Regions from separate parts of the Mesorhizobium sp. WSM4823 genome, predicted to be linked through region 4. Evidence: predicted binding sites of a transcription regulator. Region 4 holds the regulator's gene; each other region holds the start of a gene.
What was found. The regulator PhoB, encoded in region 4, activates phosphate uptake and scavenging genes when phosphate is short. The targets are predictions, from matches to a motif close to TGTCATNNANCTGTCAT.

Region 1: a site for PhoB is predicted at 2,770-2,786, ahead of AC0L26_RS06500 (esterase-like activity of phytase family protein). Genes of this name have one in related genera too.
Region 2: a site for PhoB is predicted at 2,762-2,778, ahead of phnC (phosphonate ABC transporter ATP-binding protein). Genes of this name have one in related genera too.
Region 3: a site for PhoB is predicted at 1,430-1,446, ahead of pstS (phosphate ABC transporter substrate-binding protein PstS). Genes of this name have one in related genera too.

The regions. Positions count from the first base shown of each region.
Region 1 covers NZ_JBVVQL010000002.1:327,940-331,866, reverse strand. The annotation lists gene AC0L26_RS06505 (endonuclease domain-containing protein) at 1-259, opposite strand, end outside; gene AC0L26_RS06500 (esterase-like activity of phytase family protein) at 511-2,709, opposite strand; gene AC0L26_RS06495 (glycoside hydrolase family 25 protein) at 2,903-3,922, opposite strand.
Region 2 covers NZ_JBVVQL010000010.1:63,316-67,242, reverse strand. The annotation lists gene phnK (phosphonate C-P lyase system protein PhnK) at 1-517, shown strand, start outside; gene phnL (phosphonate C-P lyase system protein PhnL) at 578-1,285, shown strand; gene AC0L26_RS22625 (DapH/DapD/GlmU-related protein) at 1,282-1,896, shown strand; gene AC0L26_RS22620 (DUF1868 domain-containing protein) at 1,971-2,681, shown strand; gene phnC (phosphonate ABC transporter ATP-binding protein) at 2,847-3,704, shown strand; gene phnD (phosphonate ABC transporter substrate-binding protein) at 3,848-3,927, shown strand, end outside.
Region 3 covers NZ_JBVVQL010000017.1:47,097-51,023, forward strand. The annotation lists gene AC0L26_RS28370 (Na/Pi cotransporter family protein) at 1-129, opposite strand, end outside; gene pstS (phosphate ABC transporter substrate-binding protein PstS) at 214-1,305, opposite strand; gene AC0L26_RS28380 (2OG-Fe(II) oxygenase) at 1,652-2,395, opposite strand; gene AC0L26_RS28385 (DMT family transporter) at 2,508-3,401, opposite strand; gene AC0L26_RS28390 (hypothetical protein) at 3,606-3,927, shown strand, end outside.
Region 4 covers NZ_JBVVQL010000003.1:198,075-202,001, forward strand. The annotation lists gene AC0L26_RS09610 (ROK family protein) at 82-1,329, shown strand; gene phoB (phosphate regulon transcriptional regulator PhoB) at 1,620-2,309, opposite strand; gene phoU (phosphate signaling complex protein PhoU) at 2,326-3,030, opposite strand; gene pstB (phosphate ABC transporter ATP-binding protein PstB) at 3,068-3,883, opposite strand; gene pstA (phosphate ABC transporter permease PstA) at 3,897-3,927, opposite strand, start outside.

The DNA.
Region 1 (3,927 bases), on a different contig from region 4:
TCGCCTTCAATTCGGCATTTCGCTCCCGATCATAGTTCGAATCCGCATGCTGGCTGCCGTCGATCTCGACGATCAGCCTGGCCTCGGCGCAAACGAAATCGGCGATGAATTTGCCGACAGGAACCTGACGCCGGAATTTGATGCGATCGAGCCTGCGCCCGCGCAGTTCGTGCCACAGGCGGTCTTCCGCCTCCGTTGGCTCGCGGCGCATCGAGCGGGCGAAACGACGTTTGGTCGGAGCGACGGGCTGGTGCGGCATCGGGCGATTAACCAGCCTTGGCGCTCCGTCCAGCACCATCGTCACGCAAATCGCTGACATTCGAGATTGGCCAAAGCGCGAAATGCCAGCGCTCTCCCTTCTCCCCTTGTGGGAGAAGGTGGATCGGCGCGCAGCGCCGAGACGGATGAGGGGTGTTGGACGGAGTGCCGTCCGTGCCAAGCTGGAACACCCCTCATCCGTCGCCTTTGGCGACACCTTCTCCCACAAGGGGAGAAGGGAAGAACAGCCCCTCAGTTCACGGCGCTGATGTTACCCAAGCGTAAAAACAGCGTTTCGCCGGATGAATCATCGACGCCGTCATTGTCGGTGGCGACGAAAATATCGCCGTTCCTGTCGATGGTGAAACCTTCGACCTTGTCGACGACATAGCCGTTGGTGGCTGATTTCAGGTCGCCGATGATGTCGCGCACCAGCGTCTTTTCGACCAATGGCAATTCGCCGCCGAGCTTGGCCGGCTTGAAGGCGTCGAGCGCCACCGAATAGACGCGCTTCACCTTGGCCAGGTCGCCGATCTGGTTGTCGCGTTCGAGGATGTAGAGCTTGCCGTCATGCGCGGTGATCTCCGACAGGCCCATCCAGCCAGCTTCGGTCGCTTCGAGCGGATAGCGCACCGCCGACCATTCTTTGGCCTTCGGCTTGTAGGCCAAAAGCTTGACCTGGCCCTTCGGATCGTCGGCCCATTCGCGCTGCACTGCCATTACCAGCGTCAGGTCGTCGCCCTCGCCGATCGCGGTGATGCCTTCGAGACCGAAGCGGATCTGGTGGGCGAGCAATTCCATCGGGAAGCCGATTTCCTGCTTGATCTCGCCCTTGTCGTCGACGCGCAGGATGGCGTGCGGGGCGAGCTTTGCTGGATCGCCTTCATTGGCCAGCCAGAAGCCGCCTTCGCCGTCGGCGACAAGACCTTCGATGTCGAGCTTCTGCGCAGGATGGCCGCCACGCGTGACGATGGTCTTGCCGGTGATCAGCGCCGGCGTCTGCGTGGCATCGATCTCGAAGATCGAGGGCGCGTTGGCGTAGAACGAGTCCGAGGCAGCGAACAGCTTGCCGGCGGCGTCGCCGGCGGCGAGCGCCGAAAGCGCACCCCAGCCGAGCGGCGTGCCGTCTGCCGTAAGCTTTGCCGTGATCATCGGGTAAGTGGCGGGACCCTCGGAGCGCTCGTAGATCATCACCTGCGAGCGGGCCAGCCCGTCCTCGACCAGGTCGGTCTCGTTGGCGGTGACCAGGAGATTGCGCGACGGGATCGCGACTAGGCCTTCCGGGCCGATGCCGGACGGCAGGAGCTGGACAAACTGAGGCTCTGCACCGGTGTCCTTGTAGACGCCGACCACGGAGCCACGCTCTGAAGCGACGAAAATCAGCCTGTCTTCGCCGAACGTGCTGGTCTCGATACCTTCCGGCTCGACGCCTTTCTTGTTGCGGGCGTCGGGATAATGACCGGCATTGGCGACCTCATACTCGAAGGACGGACCGGATTCGTAGAGAACCTCGCCCTTCTTGCTGAAGATCGTGAAGCCGCGCGAGCCGCCCTTGTAGTCGCCTTCGTTGGCGACGACGAAACGGTCATTGTCGAGCCATTTCACGGCGTCGGGTTCACGCGCGACGTTTTCCATTTTGCCATCGAAAGAGAACGCGCCGTTCTTCTTAGTGTCGATCTTGTCCAGCGTGACCGAGCCTGCGGAGAAGTGGGTGACGATCGCGCCGGTTTCGGCATTGACGATGGCGATGTGATTGTTTTCCTGCAGCGTGACCGCGATCTCGCCGGCCTCGTTGAAGGCGACGAATTCCGGCTCGGGATCGTCCCCCGCGACTTCGGCGATGCCCGCCAGGTTCACGGTCTTCATCGTCGCGCAATCGGGCTGGCCTTCGGCAAGGGTGAAAATCTTGAGGTCGCCCGCCGGCATCTGCGGTATTTCTCCGTCGTTCACCTCCTCGTCGCGCTCGTTCTCAATGCCGATGGCCAGGAACTTGCCGTCCTTGCTCAGCGCCAGCGAGTCCGGCTGGCCGCCGAGGTCGCAGGTGCTTTCGATCGCCTTGGAGGCGAGATCGATGACGGTGAGATTGCCTGAAGGCTTGGCCTTGCTCTCCGATGTGTTGACGCCGGCCAGCACCTTGCCGCCGATGACCACAACCGAGGTCGGCTCGCCATCGATCTTGACGATGCCGCCGGCCTTGGGCGACTTGGGATCGGCGATGTCGATGAAGCCGACTGCACCGAGCGGGCTGTCGGAATAGACCAGCGTCATGCCGTCTTCGCTGGCCGCGATGATTTCGGACGAAGTCGGCGAGGTCTTCTCGACGTCCGCGGGAAGGTTTCCGGCGACCGCGAAGCTCGCGACCCGGTTGAACATCACATCGGCATGGGCCGGCAGCGAAACGGAGGCAGCAAGCGCTGCCGTCAGGACGAAAAGCGCGGAATGGCGGGGCACGGGTGGCGTCTCCTGTTTGGATGGAAGCCACCTGCTTTGGAGGAGCGACATTTCAATGCGATGACGGATCCATGACAATTCCGCGACAGTCGGTCAGGGTTCCTCAATATTCACCCCAATGCCTGCAAACGGTGGTTTCTGCGGCCGCGATCAGTGCCGCAGGCGCGAGCGGCAGGATGCTCCCAGCCGGCCCCTACTCCGCCTCGGCCACCATCTGCCGCCCGCCTTCCCAGTTCCGCCAGGCTCTCTCGTCACCATGGAAGACGTTGAGGTCGATGCGGCCTCTCACGCCGTGCGACAGGCCGGAGCCGGAATACTGCCAGAACACCCATTTGCGGCCGGGATAGACCTTTGACGGGTGCTGTGCCACCGCCCGCAGCCAGAACGGATAGTCTGGGAAAGCGCCTCTGAGATTGTCGCGGTAGAAATCGGGCGCGGTGTAGATGATGGGTCGCTGGCCGTAGTGGCGTTCCAGCTTGTCCATGAAGACCTGCATCTTCTCCAGCACCTTTTGTTGCGACGGCCGCCGCTTGCAGCTGGATTCGCCATTCCACTCGACATCGATCACCGGCGGCAGCGCGCCCTCGACCCTCGGCACGTTGCGGATGAACCAGTCGGCCTGCTCGCCGGCGGTGCGGCACCAGTAGAAGAAATGATAGGCACCGCGCTTCAGGCCGGCGGCGTCGGCATTGCGCCAGTTTTTCATGAACATCGGATCAAGATGATCGCCGCCATCGGTCGCCTTGATGTAGGCGAAGTTCGCGCCCTGCGCGCGCAGCTTGTCCCAGTTCACATTGCCCTGCCAGCGCGAGACATCGACGCCGTGAACGGCGAGGTGCCTGGGCGAGGCCTTGCCGAAATTGATCGGCTTGGCGTCACGAAAACGATAGCGCTGGACCGGCTCGGCGAGGATCGGTGTCGCGCGTGCGATCCGCTTCGGCGGCGCCACCAGGGCAATCGGCTCGGCGGGTGGTTCGATGCTTTCCACAGGCTCTGGAGGGGCCATCGCCACGGCTTGGTCCATCGCCTCTTCCTCAGCGAAGGCGGGTGCGGCATCGGCCGCATCGACCGAGGCCACCGGCGCGGGCGGCCGCACAACCGAGCTGGTCGTCTCACTGGACGGCACTTGCAGCGCATCGACGCCGGACGTCGACGTGCAGCCGGCAAGGCACAGCGCTGCGATCGAGAAGATGACGACGCCTGATAACCGCATCTGGA
Region 2 (3,927 bases), on a different contig from region 4:
GCGCACCGACTGGGGCTTCGTCCACCAGAACCCGGCCGACGGCCTGCGCATGACGGTGTCCGCCGGCGCCAATGTCGGCGAGCGGCTGATGGCGGTCGGCGACCGCCATTATGGGAAAATCCGCGCCACTGCCGTCGACTGGCTGTCGCGCGTCGAAATCGACGAGGACCGCATCGACGACGAGCCGCGCGCCTTTTCCGGCGGCATGCGCCAGCGCCTGCAGATCGCTCGCAATCTCGTCACCGGGCCGCGGCTCGTGTTCATGGACGAGCCGACTGGCGGCCTCGACGTCTCGGTGCAGGCGCGCCTGCTCGATCTGTTGCGCGGCCTGGTCACCGATCTCGGCCTTGCGGCAATCGTCGTCACCCACGACCTCGCGGTGGCGCGTCTGCTGTCGCAACGCATGATGGTGATGAAGGACGGCCGCGTCGTCGAAAGCGGCCTCACCGACCGCGTGCTCGACGATCCGCGGGCGCCTTATACCCAATTGCTGGTTTCCTCGATTTTGCAGGTTTGACGATGGCGCCAAGTCACCCCCCTCTGGCCTGCCAACGAACGACGATTGGAGAACCTTCTGATGGCAACCCCGCTCGTCGTCTCCGACGTCGCCAAGAGCTTCACCATGCATCTGCGCGACGGCATCAAACTGCCTGTCGTCGCCGGCGTATCGTTCTCGATCAGGAGCGGCGAATGCGCAGTGCTCGGAGGCCCGTCCGGCGCCGGCAAGAGCTCGATCCTGAAGATGCTCTACGGCAACTATGCCGTCGACGAAGGCCAGATCATCGTCCAGCACGAAGACGGGCTCATCGATCTCGCGACGGCCAGCCCGCGCACCGTGCTTGCCGTGCGCCGGATCACGATCGGCTATGTCAGCCAGTTCCTGCGCACCGTACCGCGCGTCTCTGCCCTCGATGTCGTCGCCGAACCGCTGGTCGAGCGCGGCGCGGACCGTGAGGTTGCGCGCAACAAGGCGCGCGCCTTGCTGGCGCAGCTCAACTTGCCGGAAAAACTCTGGATGCTGCCGCCGGCGACGTTTTCCGGCGGCGAACAGCAGCGCGTCAACATCGCGCGCGGCTTCATCACCGAGCACCCGATCCTGCTGCTCGACGAGCCGACCGCCTCGCTCGATGCCAGAAACCGCGATGTGGTGATTGCGCTGATCGCGGCCAAGAAGGCAGCCGGCGTCGCCCTGCTTGGGATTTTCCACGACCATGACGTGCGCGAGGCGGTCGCCGATCGCGTCATCGATGTGACCGCTTTTGCCGCCGGGAAAATCGCCGCATGACAAGAAAGCTGTCGGAAACGCCGCTCGTCCACGACACGGCGGAAGTCGAGAACTCGACGCTTGGCCGCTGGACCGAGATCGCCGACCGCTGCCGGGTTTCGGAGAGCACAATTGGCGACTATTCCTACATGATGCAGGACTGCGGTGTCTGGTGCGCGACGGTCGGCAAATTCGCCAACATCGCCGCCAGCGTCCGCATCAATGCCACCAATCACCCGACCTGGCGGCCGACGCTGCACCATTTCACTTATCGCGCGTCGGACTATTGGGACGACGCCGAACACGAGAGCGAATTCTTCGCTCAGCGTCGCGCCAAGCGCGTCACCATCGGCCACGACACCTGGCTTGGCCACGGCTCGACCATCCTGCCCGGCGTCACCGTCGGCGATGGCGCGGCGGTCGGCGCCGGCGCCGTGGTATCGAAGGACGTCGCGCCCTACACCATTGTCGGCGGCGTGCCGGCGAAACCGATCCGCGAACGCTTCGACCGCCGCACCGCGGAACGCTATCAGGCACTCGCCTGGTGGGATTGGGACCATGTCCGCCTGCGCGCCGCACTTGATGATTTTCGCGCGCTTTCGGCGGAAGCGTTTCTGGAAAAATACGGCTGACGCAGGGCGAGCCCGCCGTTTCACATCCCTGACACATGACTCGGACAGGACGCGGTCTTTCCCTGGAGATCGCCATGCTTCAATCCATCAAACCGTCGCTCGCCGGATTCTTCGCCAGCTCGAACCTGAACCCTCCCGCGCATCTCAGCACGCGCTACGACACGTCAGGCAATTTTCTCATCGAGCCCGGCAACACGGTCGTCTGCCATCTCGCCAGTGGCTCAGCTTCCGAAGCGGCGGTCATCGAAGTGCGGGAACGGATGCGCGCCATGCCGGATGCCGACCGGTTGGCCTTCACGCCGATCTCCAGCCTGCATATGACGCTGTTCCAGGGCATCATCGAATATCGTCGCCGTCTTCCCTACTGGCCTGAGGATGTGCCTCTCGATACCAGCATCGACGACATGACCCAGCTCTATCTTGAGCGGCTGAAAGGCATCGAGGACCATGGCGCGTTCAAAGTCAGGGTTGTCGAAATCGTGCCGACCGGCCTGACCGTTGCCGGCGCCTCCGACGAGGATGAGCGCATCATGCGCGCGTGGCGCGATGCCCTGTCGGTGCCGTTCGGATACCGGCATCCGGATCACGACAGCTACACGTTTCACATAACTTTCGCCTATCTGATCCGCCATCTCGACGACGAAAGGGCATCACAATGGCAACAGCTATTCGATGACTGCCTCTCGCTGCTCGCCCGTCAGGCTACGGTGATGGAGCTGCGGCCTCCGGCATTTTGCCGCTTCAAGGACATGAAGCATTTCGAGGAGCTGCTGGTCCTCGGTTGATCCCATGCATGCTGGCCAGGCGGCAGCGATTTGGGTGGACTCGCCTTTCTGCTCGACGCGGCTGTGGGCAGTAACAAAACTGACATCAATCCGACACCGCAGGTTCATGGCGTTGCGCTAGCGAAGGTCAACAGACCTTCACTGCGACCGGACTGGAACTAGCCTATGTCAGCAACCACAGCCACGCTGGAAATCCGCGGCGTCACCCGCCGGTTTGGCAAGAATACCGCCGTCAGCAATGTCGATATCTCGATCCCGCACGGGCAGATGGTCGGCATTATCGGCCGTTCCGGCGCCGGCAAGTCGACCCTTTTGCGCATGATCAACCGCCTCATCGATCCCAGCCAAGGGTCGATTTTCTTTGACGGCGCTGAAGTCTCCAGCCTGCGCGGCTCGCTGCTCAGGCGCTGGCAGCGTGATTGCGCCATGATCTTCCAGCAGTTCAACCTGGTGCCGCGTCTCGACGTGCTGACCAATGTGCTGCTCGGCCGGCTCAATCACCGCTCGACCCTTGTCAATCTGCTCGGTGTCTTCTCTCGCGAAGAACGTGCCGAGGCGATCGCGGCGCTCGAGCGTCTCGACATTGCCCGCACGGCGCTGCAGCCGGCCGGCACCTTGTCCGGCGGCCAGCAGCAGCGCGTTGCGATTGCCCGCGCCATGATGCAGCAGCCGAAGGTCATCCTCGCCGACGAGCCGATCGCCTCGCTCGACCCGCTCAATGCCAAGGTGGTGATGGATTCGCTGCAGGACATCAATCTGCGCGAGGGCATCACCGTCGTCACCAATCTGCACACGCTGGACACCGCGCGCACCTATTGCAACCGCATCATCGGCATGGCCGCCGGCAAGGTCGTGTTCGACGGCCCGTCCGAAGACCTCAACCGCGAGGCTGTGCGCAGGGTCTATGGCGCCGACAGCAATGGCGGCGAGATCTCCGAGGCCATCACCTCGACCAGCGTCACCATCAAGCAAAAAATCGCCGCATCCGCCGGACCGCTCGAGCCCGCATTTCCCGGCTACTAGTTCCATGATCCCGACAAGTGGATACCGGTATCCGGGAAACCATGGGCAGCAAAAGAGCGCCTGGATCGCCAGCCCGCGTCAAAGGCGCCGTCAAAATTCGAACGCTACCGGCGCGATGCCGGAACCAACAGGAGAGACCCGACATGTTTAGAAAGATGCTTTTCGGTGCTGTTTCCATCATCGCCATGGCGATGGGCGCGGTTCAGGCACAAGACCTGAAGGA
Region 3 (3,927 bases), on a different contig from region 4:
GAGAAAGGCGCGCATCCGGTTGACCGAAAGCGCCTGGATGCCGTTCGCCATGAAGTCCAGGCCGAGCATGAAGATGCCCAACCCGCCGATCACCGGCACGAGGATGTCCTTGAAGATATCTATGTCCATGTGACGCAGTCCCCAACAAGCCGTTACCACGGCGCGATATGACGTTAAGTTCAGATGCTGCGCGAGGCAGCCTAGCTCTTCCGCTCAGTTTCCGACGGGCACTTGCCTTGCCCAGTATTGTTCGACCTGGTCGACGAGCGCCTTCGGCAGCGGCACATAGCCGAGCGCGGTGGCGTCGCCGGCGCCTTGCGCGAAGGCGAGCCGGAAAAGGTCGTGCACCCGGCGATAGCGATGTTCCGAACGGCCAGAGACCTGAACGACCGCGAACACCGCCGTGCTGATCGGATAGGCGGCGTCTCCGTCCCGATCGGTCAGCGAGGCGAAGAAATCGGTCGTTTTCGCCCAGTCGACGGATGTCGCCGCAGCCTGAACGCCGTCTGGCTCCGGCTTGACGAATTTGCCGGATTTGTTCTCGATCAATGCGTAGGAAAGGCTTGCGCGCTGGGCCTGGCCGGATTCGGCATAGGCGATCGCGCCCTTCGTGTCGTGCACGGCTCGAATGAGGTTTTGAGTGCCTTCCGCGTCGGCGCCGAGCGGCCACGAGATCAGCGTATCGGCGCCGTATTTGGCCTTCCACTCCTCGCTGACCGCCGACAGATACTCCGTGAAGACAAAGGTCGAGCCGGAACCATCCTTGCGATGAAGCACGCTGATTCTGAGATCGGGCAGCGTCAGATCCGGATTCGCCGCCTTGATCGCGGGATCGGACCATGACTGGATCTTGCCGAGATAGATGTCGGCCAGAAGCGGCCCCGTCAGGCGAAGGCTTCCCGGGCCAATACCGTCGAGATTGACGACGACGGCGATGGCGCCCATCACGATCGGAAACTGCTGGCGGCCGGTTTTCCTGAGCTCGGCAGCGTTGATCGGTGCATCCGTCGCCGCAAAGTCCATGTCCGGCTGATCGAGACGCAGGACGCCGGCGAGCGAGCCGACGATTTCATAGTCGACCTTCCAATCGGGCGAAACATAGTCGCCGCCATCGGCGCGGGCGCTCTCGTAGGCGGCTGCCCATTTGCCGATGATCGGGGCGGCCAGCGTCGATCCGGCGCCGCGAATAGGCTCAGCCTGTGCAGCAGCCCCGACCATCAAGGCAACAGCCAGCGTGATGGCGCCACTTCCGGTTATTTTCGCCCATTTGCGCCGAAGTGACGCAAAGCTTAGTGGAAAAATCATGGCGACCCCCGACTATACTGCGCAAACAAATAGCTAATTTTCAGTCTTGGCAGATATCAACAGTCGTCCGCCCAGCGAACGAACGCCGGTCGAGAAACAACATCGCCCATCGTATGAACCTTGGTTAACGATTGGATGACAGAGATCTTGTGGGGCAAATCTTTTTTATTCGGATTTTCCGCGATCGCCGCGACTGCCTGAAGAATTATTCGGCAAGCCCGTGCGCGATCGGCCGTTTGCCGCTCGGCGACTTGCCACGGGCAAGGCACGCCATCTCACCGCCGACGAACGGATAATATTTGCGGCCTGAGCTGCGCGTCGCCTCTACCCCCAGCCCATCCGAAGCTTACTTCGCGTCGTGAAAGATGATGCCGACGGTGTGGCGCGTGCCGGAGCGAAGCCGGCTGACGCCGTGCCTGAGATTGACCCGGTAACTGCCCTTGCTGCCTTGCACCGGACGATTGTGGACCGCGAAGGCAACCGCGTCGCCCTGGCGCAGCGGCACCACCTCGGCGCGGCTCTGCATGCGCGGGCGCTGTTCGGTCAGCACGAACTCGCCGCCGGTGAAATCCTTGCCAGGTTCGGACAGCAGGATCGCCACCTGCAGCGGGAAGGCAAGATCGCCGTAGAGATCCTGATGCAGGCAGTTGAAGTCGCCGGGACCATATTGCAGCAGCAGCGGCGTCGGCCGCGTCTGGCCCTGCTCGTGGCATTGCTCGAGGAATGCGGCGTGTTTGTCCGGGTAGCGCTGGGCGATGCCCATGCGCTCGTTCCAGTCGTTGGCGACCGCGGCAAGGCGCGGATAGAGCGCGGTGCGCAGGCCGCCGATCAGCTCGGGCAAGGGATAGCGGAAATAGCGGTATTCGCCCTTGCCGAAGCCGTGCCGCGCCATATGGACATGGCTGCGAAAGTGGCTTTCGTCAGGATAAAACCCGGCGATCTCCCGGCACTCTTCCGGTGTCAGCAGCTTTTCAATGACCGCGCAGCCATAGCCGCTCATCTCCGCGGCCAATGCCTGCCAATCATATCCAGCGACGCGCGTCTCTGCCGATCGGACCGCTGCCTTCGAACCTATCGAATGAATGGTCATGGCTTTGCCTCCTGTGGCTTCGTCCTGACATCAGATGGGTGAAACAGCGCGAGCAAACCACCCGTTTCCTGCCAACGGGCCGCGCATAGTGGGGGTGTTGCGTCTCACAATCTCAAGCACCGGTGGCGCCGTTTTCGGGCGCCGGCCTGATCGCTCCGTCCCCCGAAGTGGCGAGGTAAAGGGCGGCGCCGAGCATGATCGTCGCCCCAAGCATGCCGACGAACGATGTCCGCTCGCCCAGGAAAAGTGCCGCGCCCAAGGCGCCGAACACGCTTTCGGCGCTGACGATTACCGCTGCGTGGCTGGCCGAGGTGAAACGCTGGGCAATCGTCTGGATGCCGAAGCAGACGGCTGTAGAGAATACGCCGAGCACAAGCAGTTGCGGCCAGGCATCGAACGCATTGGCAGGCGACAGATTGCCGTGGAAGAAGCCGAGCGGCAGGCTGATCACCGCCGCGCCAAGGAGCTGCGCCGCCATGGCGGCGAACGGGCGTCCATAGGTCTGCGCATGGCGACCGAGCTCGACCATCCAGAGCGCGTAGCAGCCCGCCGACAGCATGACCGCCACATCGCCCTGGTTGAAGCTGGCGATGCCGCCGGACAAGAGCAGCGCGCCGACTAGCGTCAGGCCGGCGGCGAAGCCGACAGCCGCTGTCAGCCGCTCGCCGATCAGCAGCCACGCCGCGAAGGGCGTCATCACAGTCGCCGTGCTGACCAGAAAGCTGGCATTCGTCACCGACGTGCCAAGATAGCCGATCTGCTGCAGGACGATCGCGATTGCAAACAGCACGCTGACCCTTGCCAAGCTCGCGCGATAGAGGCCGCCTGGCGGTCGCCGGGCTTCGGTGGCGATCAGCGGCAGCACCAGGATCCAGCCGATCAGGCAGCGCATGCCGACTGCGCTCAACGGGTCGAGATGATCCAGAATGGTCTTCTGCGGAACATTGCCGAGGCCCCACAGTGCCGCAGCGACCAGCAGAAGAAGATTGGCGTGCAGCTTCGACATCGTTTCCCCTCGCTTTGACGCGGGGAAGGTGGCCGAAGCCAGCTTACGGATCGCCTACGCTGAAAAATGACCGCCGGCACAAGGCCTCTTTGCTTCGCTCCCGAGCGCAAACCCTGCCTTGACAGTAACATTGCGGTTTCATATTTTATTTCTGTGAAACGCGTTTGCGCATAGTCTCACAAGAGGAGCCTGGAAAAGAAGAGCATGGCGTTGCGGGCAGTCCCAAGGTTTCTCGACGAATTGAGCACTCTTGGTGGCCTCAGGGGGACCGATATTGCAAACATCACTGAGGTGTCGAAAGCCACGGTTTCCCGATGGAAGGCCGGAGACATCAAGCCGCAGCCGCGAAGCGAGCTTATCCTGTCGGACCTGCATTACATCGTCGGCCGCCTGCAGGAATTCTACGAGCCAAGCGAAATAAGGACATGGCTTTATGCCCGGCACCCCCAATTGAACGGAGAAAGAGCGATCGACCTTATTCACGATGACCGTAGCATCGACGTCCTCAAGGTCATCGATCGGCTTG
Region 4 (3,927 bases):
CTGCTTCTGCCACTATTTGTCCGACATTATCGACGGCTTCCGATTTATGAGTCGCCGCGGTGACAGGGAGGAAGCAACAGGATGTCGGTTGGAATCCGTCATGACGATTTGCGCCGGCGCAACCGGGCGATGGTGATTTCGGCCGTACGCCGGGCCGGCCAACCATCGCGAACCGAGATCGCGGCAACCACCGGCCTCAGCCATTCGACGATATCGGCGATCTGTTCAGACCTGATCCAGGAAAGCATCCTGACCGAGAGCAGGGCGAGCGAGGCCGTTTCGCTGAAACGCGGCCGGCCGCAGGTCGGCCTCGGCCTCAATCCGGAAGCGGCAGCGGTGTTGGCCGTCGTGTTGTCGCTGAATTTCCTGTCGGTCGCCGTCATCGATTATGCCGGACAAGTCGTCGCCGAGGAACAGCGCCGGCTGGACACGCTGACCATGTCGCGCGACGAGCTGATCGGCGAATGTGTCGCCATCGTCCGGCGACGGCTCGAAGATCCCGGCCTCGACGTCCAAAGCGTCGCCCGCATCGCACTGGCGATCCAGGGTATTACCGATTCCCATGCGCGCGCCATGTTGTGGTCGCCGATCACGCCGCAAACGAACATCGCTTTCGCCGACATTCTTGAACGCGAATTCGGCATCCCGGCCATCATGGAAAACGACTGCAACATGATGGCCGTGGCGCTGCGCTGGCGCGACCCGGATCGCTACCGCAACGATTTCATCGCCATCCTGCTCTCACACGGCATCGGTATGGGGTTGGTGTTGAAAGGCGAATTGTTCACCGGCACCCATTCCTCAGGCGGCGAATTCGGCCACATGATCCATCGGCCGGGCGGCGCGCTTTGCCGCTGCGGACGGCGCGGCTGCGTCGAAGCCTATGCCGGGAACTACGCCATCTGGCGCAATGCAAGGCAATTGAGCGAGAATGCCGAACCGGTCGCCGATGTCAGCGATGCCGACATGCGGGCATTGGCGGCACGGGCGCGCGAGGCGGACGGACCGGAGCGCGAAGCCTACCGCAAGGCCGGCGAAGCGCTCGGCTTCGGGCTAGGCAGCCTGTTCGCGTTGATAGATCCAGCGCCGGTCGCCATGGTCGGCGCCAGCGCTGCCGCCTTCGACCTGATCGAGCCGGCCCTGCGCGAAGCCATCGCCCAGACCGCCGGCGGCCAGCATTCGGGTTCCATTTCCTTCGACACCGAGCCGAACGAATTGCCGCTGATCCGCGAAGGCTGCGCCATGCAGGCGCTGAATTTCGTCGACCAGGAGATTTTCGCGCCGGGCGCGCAAGGAAAGTCCGGCACGAGCAGGAAGGACGTGGCCTGAGTTGACCCGAAAGAGCGCGCGAATTCCTAACTTCGTCATCCCTGGGCGAAGCAGGAGCGAAGCTCCGTCGCGGAGACCCTGGGATCCATGCCGTAACCTTAGCCGAGGAGTGCAGCGGAGCAGAATTCTGGATCGCAGCAGCGCACTTAAGTCGCCGCATGGATCCTGGGGTCTGCGCCGCGTCGCTTCGCTCCTTGCTCCGCCCCAGGATGACGAGTGAGGAGCGTTTCGGCTAATCGCAGAGCATGCGATCCGCACGCCCGACCTGTCAGAACTTACGCGCCGAGGAACTAATCTTCCCTGATCGCATAGCCCGCGCCGCGGATGGTGCGGATGACATCGGGCATGCGACCATTGTTGACCGCCTTGCGCAACCGCCCGACATGGACGTCCACCGTGCGTTCATCGATGTAAATCGTCTCGCCCCAGACATTGTCGAGCAACTGGCTGCGCGAGAAGACGCGACCGGGGTGCCGCATCATGAATTCGAGCAGCCGGAATTCGGTCGGCCCGAGCCGGATCTCGCTCTTCTTGCGGTAGACCCTGTGCGATTCGCGATCGAGCATGATGTCGCCGACCTTCAGCACGCTGGACAGCACTTCCGGCTTGGCGCGGCGCAGCAGCGCCTTGACCCGGGCCATGAATTCCGGTGTCGAGAACGGCTTGACCAGATAGTCGTCGGCCCCGGTCGAGAGGCCGCGCACCCGGTCGCTCTCCTCGCCGCGCGCGGTCAGCATGATGATCGGCAACCGCTCGGTTTCGGGACGCACCCGAAGACGCCGGCAAAGCTCGATGCCGGAAACTGCCGGCACCATCCAGTCGAGCACCAGAAGATCGGGCACGTTTTCCTGCAGCCGGATTTCGGCCTCGTCGCCGCGTGTCACCACCTCGACCTGATAGCCTTCGGATTCCAGATTGTAGCGGAGGAGGACGCCCAGCGGCTCTTCATCCTCCACCACCATGATGCGCGGCGCGATCATCGATCGGTCACCCCCGTCATGTCGCCGGCGCCGTCGTCGTTTCGTCGAGCTTCGGGCGATCCGCCGGCAATTGCTGTCCGGTCACGACATAGTAGGCGTTTTCGGCGATGTTGGTTACATGATCGCCAATACGCTCGAGATTCTTGGCGCAGAACAGAAGATGCGTGCAGGCGGTGATGTTACGAGGGTCCTCCATCATGTAGGTCAGGAGCTCCCGAAAAACCGCCGTGTATTTGACATCGACCTTCTCGTCGGCGGCGCGTAGTTCCTTCAACGCGTTGGCGTCTCGCGACACGTAGTGCTCGACCACGCCACGGAGCTGTTCGAGAACGAGATCCGCCATTGCGTCGATACCATGCGAGAGATTACGCGGCGTGGCGCTCTGTCCGACTGCGCTGACCCGCTTGGCTATGTTCTTGGCCAGGTCGCCGATGCGCTCCAGATCGCCGGCCATCCGGATTGCGCCAACCACGGCGCGCAGGTCTTGCGCCATCGGCTGCCGCTTGGCGATCAGTGTGATCGCGCTGTCGTCGAGCTCGCGCTGCCGGGCATCCATGATGGCATCGTCCGAGACGACGCGCTGCGCCATCGCATTGTCTGACGCGAGCAATGCGCGGATCGACGCAGCTACCATCGCGGCGGCAAGCTCGTCCATGTCACGGATCAGCCTGTCGATGTGTTCCAATTCCTCGTCGAAGGAGGCGACGGTATGTTCACCCATGATGCTGTCCTCGTGTTCGAATTCGCCGCCGGACCGCTCAGCCGAACCGGCCGGTGATGTAGTCCTGGGTGCGCTTGTCGTCGGGGTTGGTGAACATCTTGTCGGTCGCGCCTTCCTCGACCAGATAGCCGAGATGGAACATCGCCGTTCGCTGCGACACGCGCGCTGCCTGCTGCATCGAATGGGTGACGATGACGATCGTGTAGTTTTGACGCAGCTCGTCGATCAGCTCCTCGACGCGGGCGGTGGCGATCGGATCGAGCGCTGAGCAGGGCTCGTCCATCAGGATCACTTCCGGCGACACCGCGATGGCGCGCGCGATGCACAGGCGCTGCTGCTGTCCGCCGGAAAGGCCGGTGCCCGACTCGAGCAGGCGATCCTTGACCTCGTTGAACAGGCCGGCCTTCTTCAGGCTCGATTCGACGATGCCGTCCAACTCCGCCTTGCTCCTGGCCAGACCGTGAATGCGCGGACCGTAGGCGACGTTTTCGTAGATCGACTTCGGAAACGGGTTCGGCTTCTGGAACACCATGCCGACGCGAGCCCGCAGCTCGACGACGTCGATTTTCGGGTCGTAGACATCCTCGTTGTCGAGCGTGATCTTGCCGCTTACCCGTGCGATGTCGATCGTGTCGTTCATTCGGTTCAGGCAACGCAGAAAGGTCGACTTGCCGCAACCCGATGGGCCGATCAACGCCGTCACCTGGTTCTCGCGGACATCGAGATCCACGTCGAACAGAGCGCGCTTCTCGCCATAATGAACAGAGACCTTTTCGCCCTTCATCTTGATCGAAGGTTCGTTGGTTCCGCTATTCAGTTTCTGTTCGACGCTGGCTTCCGTCATGATGTTCATATCCTCTAACTCCTTACCAGCGCCGCTCGAAGCGCCTGCGCAGT